2 regions of the Microbacterium sp. NPDC089698 genome follow, and region 1 is predicted to be linked to the other one. Evidence: predicted binding sites of a transcription regulator. Region 1 holds the regulator's gene; the other holds the start of a gene.
What was found. Region 1 encodes HrcA, which represses chaperone genes, less so after heat shock. Its sites were predicted from a motif close to TTNGCACTCGNNNNNNNCGAGTGCNAA; they were not measured.
Positions count from the first base shown of each region.

Region 2: groL (chaperonin GroEL) is a predicted target of HrcA. The motif match lies at 1,631-1,657, and genes of this name have one in related genera.

Region 1 is NZ_JBIVHE010000001.1:578,384-581,789, forward strand. Features, by position in the region: gene dnaJ (molecular chaperone DnaJ) at 1-1,079, opposite strand, end outside; gene hrcA (heat-inducible transcriptional repressor HrcA) at 1,129-2,163, opposite strand; gene ACIPY5_RS02810 (carboxylesterase/lipase family protein) at 2,313-3,406, shown strand, end outside.
Region 2 is NZ_JBIVHE010000008.1:130,450-133,855, reverse strand. Features, by position in the region: gene ACIPY5_RS18910 (nitroreductase family protein) at 1-121, opposite strand, end outside; gene msrB (peptide-methionine (R)-S-oxide reductase MsrB) at 118-534, opposite strand; gene ACIPY5_RS18900 (DUF3263 domain-containing protein) at 640-897, shown strand; gene ACIPY5_RS18895 (LytR C-terminal domain-containing protein) at 971-1,576, shown strand; gene groL (chaperonin GroEL) at 1,694-3,313, shown strand.

The DNA.
Region 1 (3,406 bases):
GAGAACAGCCCCTGGTGGAACTCGGCGAGCTTCGGCGCCGGCGCCTTGGTGCGCTTGGCGAAGTCCTCGATGAGCTGGCGCTCCTTGTGATCGAGCTTGGTCGGGGTGAGCACCTGCACGCCCACGCGCAGGTCACCGCGCTGGCTTCCGCGCAGCGGCGTGATGCCGCGGCCCTTGATCGTCAGCACGTCGCCCGACTGCAGGCCCTGGCGGATCTCCAGGTCCACGGATCCGTCCAGGGACTCGATCGTCGTCGTGGCGCCGAGGATGGCATCGCTCATCGCGACCTCGAGGGTCGCGAGCAGGTCGTCGCCGTCGCGACTGAACCGGGCGTGCGGGGCGACGGTCACCTCGACGTACAGGTCGCCGTTCGGACCGCCGGCGCGGCCGACCTCGCCGGATCCGGGCAGCTGCAGGCGCAGGCCGGTCTCGACGCCGGCCGGGATGTCGAGCCCGACCGTGCGGCGCGAACGCACCCGCCCCTGGCCGTTGCAGGTCTGGCACGGGAACGGGATCGTCGTGCCGAACCCCTCGCAGGATCCGCAGGGAGCGGTCGTGATGACGTTGCCGAGCAGGCTGCGCACCTGCTGCTGGACGTGGCCGGAGCCGCCGCAGATGTCGCAGGTGACGGGCGAGGTGCCCTCCTGGCAGCAGGATCCCTGGCACGTCTCGCAGAGCACGGCCGTGTCCACCTCGATGTCGCGGTGCACGCCGAACACGACGTCGCCGAGTTCGAGCGTCACGCGCACGAGGGCGTCCTGTCCGCGCTCCCGGCGCGAGCGCGGACGGGCGGAGCGCGCCCCTCCTCCGCCGAAGAAGGTCTCGAAGATGTCGCCGAAGCCGCCGAACCCTCCGAAGCCGCCGTTGCCGTTCTGGTCGCCGCCCATGTCGTAGCGGCGCCGCGAGTCGGCATCGCTCAGCACGTCGTAGGCGTGCGTGACGAGCTTGAATCGCTCCGCCGCATCCTCACTGGGGTTCACATCGGGGTGCAGCTGACGTGCGAGCCGCCGATACGCCTTCTTGATCTCATCCTCGCTCGCATCGCGCGAGACGCCGAGGACCTCGTAGTGATCCGTCACCATCGCCTTTCCGGGCCGCCGGGCGGCGGCGCGTGTGTTCTGCGGCCGCTCAGCGGCCGGACTCGTCCTCTTCGAGCAGCCTCGACAGGTAGCGGGCCACGGCCCGCGCCGCCGCGAGATTGCTCGGGTAGTCCATCCGGGTCGGCCCCATCACGCCCACGCGTGCGGTGCCGCCGTGCGTCAGGTAGTCGCTCGCCACGATCGATGCCTCGCCGAGGCCGAAGGCGGCGTTCTCCGTGCCGATGCTCGCGGCGAGCCCGTGCTCGTCGACGCGCATCTCGCTCATCAGCCGCAGCAGCGTCACCTGCTCCTCGATCGCCTCGAGGAGGGGATGGATGCTGCCGCGGAAGTCGTGCTCGCGGCGGGCGAGGGTCGCCGCCCCCGCCATCACCAGGCGCTCCTGGCGGAACTCCGCGAGCTCCTCCGCCACGGCGCGCAGCACGGCGGCGCGGGCGGCGTCGATCCGAGGGCCGTACGACGTGTCCGCCGCCGCCTCCACGCGCTCCGCGCCGCGGCGCACCGAGCGGCCGGTCAGCAGCTCGGTGATGACCGCGCGGAGCAGCCCCAGCTCGGCGTCGTCCAGCTCGACCGGCAGCGGCACGATCCGCTGCGAGACGCCGCCCGCATCGGTGACGAGCACGATCAGCAGCCGGTTCGGGGCGAGGGCGACGAGCTCGACGTGCGTGATGTGCGCCCGGGCGAAAGACGGGTACTGCGCGAGAGCGACCTGTCCCGTGAGCCGCGTGAGCACGCGCACGGTGCGCACCATGAGGTCGTCGAGGTCGGCGGGATCCGCGAGGAAGGCCGTGATCGCGCTGCGCTGGGCCGCCGAGAGCGGCCGCACCTGCGCGAGATGGTCGACGAACACGCGATAGCCCTTGTCGGTCGGCACCCGCCCGGAGGAGGTGTGCGGCGCCGCGATGAGGTCCTCGTCCTCGAGCTGGGCCATGTCGTTGCGGATCGTCGCGGCGGACACGCCGAACGCGTGCCGCTCCACGATCGACTTGCTGCCGACCGGCTCATTCGTCTCGACGTAGTCCTCGACGATGGCGCGGAGCACCTGGAGTCCGCGTTCTGAGACCATCGCTCCTCCTCGCCGTTGGCACTCGTGCATCCTGAGTGCCAATCCTATCCTGCCGGGCCCTTCGACAGGCTCATGGGCCGGACATGTCGGGGATCCGCAGCACCGGGGACCGGACATGCCGAGGATGCGGCTGTCCCTAGGATGTGGCCATGGACCAGGACCTCGTGCGCACCAGGATCTCCTTCGGCGAGCTGATCGGCCGGCGCAGCGACGGCATCGACCGGTATCTCGGCGTGCCGTACGCGGCGCCGCCCTTCGGAGAAGACCGCTTCCGTTCGCCTCGGCCCGCCGATGCCTGGTCCGCACCGCGCGATGCCGCGACGTTCGGCCCGACCGCGCCGCAGCTGCCGTATGCCGGTGCGACCGCGGAGATACTCGGCAGCCTCCGCATCGCGGGAGAGGACATCCTCACGGCCAACGTCTGGTCTCCGTCGGGCGCGGACGGCGCCCCGGTGGTGCTGTGGATCCACGGCGGCGCCCTGGAGCGCGGCACGGCGGCGCTGTCGATGTACGACGGCACCGAGTTCGCGCGGGACGGCGTGGTGTTCGTCAGCGTCAACTACCGTCTGGGTTCCGAGGGCTTCTCCGTGCTGGCGGACGCGCCGCGCAACCTGGGCCTCCAGGACGTCGCGGCGGCCCTGCGCTGGGTGCGCGACGAGATCGCGGCGTTCGGCGGCGATCCGGGTCGGATCACCCTCATGGGCGAGTCCGCCGGCGGAGCGCTCGTCGCCGCACTGCTGTCGCGACCGGACACGAGGGCGCTGGTGCGCGGCGGCATCGTGCAGTCCGGGCCGCTCGAGGCGCAGTCCCCCGAGCGCGGCGGACGCGTGACCCGCCAGCTCGCGAAGCGGCTCGGAGTCGCGGCCACGCGGGAGGCGTTCGCGGCGCTCGCACCGGACGCCCTGCTCGAGGCGCGACGCGCCCAGTCCGCCGGCTCCTCCCCGCTCGGCGGAGCCCCCGGCTTCCAGCTCGTGCGGGATCCCGCGTCGCTGCCGCAATCACCGCACGAGGCGCTCGCCGACGCCGACATGCCGCTCCTGATCGGCACCAACACCGACGAGTACCGGCTCTGGTTCCCCCCGGAGGCGGTGCGGGGCATCCGGCCGTCGAAGCTCCTGCTCGCGCGACTCGCGCTGCGGATCCCCGCGGCGGCCGCCAGAGCCGTGCGCGCCGAGCATCCCGGCGCGAGCACCGGAGAGGTGTTCGGTCAACTCGCCACGGATCTCCTGCTGCGCGCCCCGGC
Region 2 (3,406 bases), on a different contig from region 1:
AGGAGTGATCGGCGACCCGGCCGGCGGCGGCGATCAGGGGCAGCAGCTGCTCCCGCGTCGGCGCCTCAGGGGTCACCTTGGACCAGGACTGCCGGCGTCGGACGGCCTCGAGCGCGCTCATGCCTCGGTGGCGGATTCGTCCGGCTGGAAGGACAGCGCGATCGAGTTCATGCAGTAGCGGTCGCCGGTGGGCGTGCCGAACCCGTCGGGGAAGACGTGACCCAGGTGCGAACCGCAGTTCGCGCAGCGCACCTCGGTGCGGGTCATCCCGAGACTCGTGTCCTCGATGAGCTCGACGGCCTCGGGGCGGACGGACTCGTAGAAGCTCGGCCAGCCGCAGCCCGAGTCGAACTTCGTGCCGCTGTGGAACAGCTCGGAGCCGCAGGCGCCGCAGGTGTAGAGGCCGGCGCGGTGCTCGTCGAGCAGCTCACCGGTCCATGCCCGTTCGGTCGCGGCTTCGCGCAGCACGGCGTACTGCTGCGGGTCGAGCTCGGCCCGCCATTCGGCGTCGGTCTTGGTCACGCGGTGCGACATGGATCCTCCCGGGGTCGGATCCATTCTCCCGCGTTCCGCGCGCCGCGGGGCCACAGACGGGCGCGCCGTCCCGGTGCGGCGCCGGCCGGGACGTAGCCTGGGACGGTGACCGACCTCCTGAGCGACCGCGAACGCGTCATCCTCGCGTTCGAGGCGCGGCGCCCAGGGCACTCCAGCGCCAAGGAGGAGGCGATCCGCGCCGAGCTGGAGCTCACGCCGGCGCGCTACTACCAGCTGCTGGACCGGGTCATCGATTCCGAGCAGGCGCTGGTCGAGGATCCGATGCTGGTGCGCCGTCTTCGCCGGATCCGCGAGGACGCGGCGGCCCGCCGGAGCGGCCGCACCGCGCTCTCCGCCGGCTGAGGCGGGAACGCGGCTCGTGCTCCCGGCCTGTCGTTCACGGAAACCGCAGGAGCACCCCGGATAACATCGTGGAATGCCAGACTCCGCCCGCGACCGATTCGACGTGATCCCGCACGCACAGGGCCGCGTCGGCGCCCACCGCGCCGAGAACCCCGGGATGCGCGGCTGGTTCGTGCTGCTCTGGGCCGCCGTGGCGACCGCCGCGCTCATCGCCATCGGCATCTTTGCCGCGATGCTCGCCATGGGCAGGATCAGCTTCGACAGCGCCACCCCGATGCCCAGCGTCTCGCGCACGGCGACCGCCTCCGCGCCGGCGCTGGACACGTCCTACGCCGTGCTGGTGCTGAACGCGACCACGGCGAACGGCCTCGCCGCGAGCACGCGCGACACGATCGTCGCCGCCGGGTTCGCCGGGAACGCCGTGGCCGCGAGCGACGCCAGCACGCAGGACTTCCCGGCGACGACCGTCTACTACAAGACCGAGGCGGACAAGTCCGCGGCGCAGGCGCTCGCGAACCTCATCGGGGCGACGAAGACCGCCCAGAGCGATCAGTACGGCGACGATGTCGTGGCCGGCCAGAAGCAGCTGACGGTGGTGCTCGGGCAGGATCTCGCGAAGAACGCGCCCACGACCGAGCCGACCCCCGCGGACACGTCGGGCGACGGTTCGGCGGGCTGAGGCCGGACGCCTCTCCGCGGCTTGCACTCACAGGGGTCGAGTGCCAGACTGGGTTTAGCACTCGACTGATCTGAGTGCTAAACCCAATGTCTACGTCCAGGAGGGACGACAGAACTCATGGCAAAGATCATCGCTTTCGATGAGGAGGCCCGTCGCGGTCTCGAGCGCGGCCTGAACATCCTGGCCGACGCGGTCAAGGTGACCCTCGGCCCGCGTGGCCGCAACGTCGTGCTCGAGAAGAAGTGGGGCGCCCCCACCATCACGAACGACGGCGTGTCCATCGCCAAGGAGATCGAGCTCGACGACCCGTACGAGAAGATCGGCGCGGAGCTCGTCAAGGAGGTCGCGAAGAAGACGGACGACGTCGCCGGTGACGGCACCACGACCGCCACGGTGCTCGCCCAGGCGCTCGTCCGCGAGGGCCTGCGCAACGTGGCAGCCGGTGCCGACCCGATCAGCCTGAAGAAGGGCATCGAGAAGGCCGTCGCCGCCATCACCGCCGAGCTGCTCGCCTCCGCCAAGGAGATCGAGTCGAAGGAGCAGATCGCCGCCACCGCGTCGATCTCGGCCGCCGACCCGGAGATCGGCGAGCTCATCGCCGAGGCCATCGACAAGGTCGGCAAGGAGGGCGTGGTCACGGTCGAGGAGTCCCAGACCTTCGGCACCGAGCTCGAGCTCACCGAGGGCATGCGCTTCGACAAGGGCTACCTGAACCCGTACTTCGTCACGGACCCGGACCGCCAGGAGGCCGTCTTCGAGGACCCGTACATCCTCATCGCGAACCAGAAGATCTCGAACATCAAGGACCTTCTGCCCGTCGTCGACAAGGTGATCCAGGACGGCAAGGAGCTCGTCATCATCGCCGAGGACGTCGAGGGCGAAGCCCTCGCGACCCTGGTGCTGAACAAGATCCGCGGCATCTTCAAGTCCGTCGCCGTCAAGGCTCCGGGCTTCGGCGACCGTCGCAAGGCGCAGCTGCAGGACATCGCCATCCTCACCGGCGGCACCGTGATCACCGAGGAGGTCGGTCTCAAGCTCGAGAACGCGACCCTCGACCTGCTGGGCCGTGCGCGCAAGGTCATCGTCACCAAGGACGAGACCACGATCGTCGAGGGTGCCGGCGACGCCGAGCAGATCGCCGGTCGCGTGACCCAGATCCGTCGCGAGATCGAGAACACCGACAGCGACTACGACCGCGAGAAGCTGCAGGAGCGCCTCGCCAAGCTCGCCGGCGGCGTGGCCGTCATCAAGGCGGGCGCGGCCACCGAGGTCGAGCTCAAGGAGCGCAAGCACCGCATCGAGGACGCCGTCCGCAACGCGAAGGCCGCCGTCGAGGAGGGCATCGTCGCCGGTGGTGGCGTCGCGCTGATCCAGTCCGGCACGAAGGCCCTCAACGGCCTCGAGCTCTCGGGCGACGAGGCGACCGGTGCGAACATCGTTCGCGTCGCGATCGAGGCGCCGCTCAAGCAGATCGCGCTCAACGCCGGTCTCGAGCCGGGTGTCGTCGCGCACAAGGTCTCCGAGCTCTCCACGGGTCACGGCCTCAACGCCGCGACCGGCGAGTACGGCGACATGTTCGCACAGGGCATCATCGACCCGGCCAAGGTCACCCGCTCGGCGCTGCAGAACGCCGCGTCGATCGCCGGCCTGTTCCTCACCACCGAGGCCGTCGTCGCCGACAAGCCGGAGAAGGCGCCGGCCATGCCGGCCGACCCCTCCGGCGGCATGGACTTCTGAGTCCGACCCCCTTTCGAGAAGGCCCCCGGGATCCGTCCCGGGGGCCTTCTCCGTGTTCGGAACGGGCGGAGCGAGCGCGCGCGGCGGCGCGGG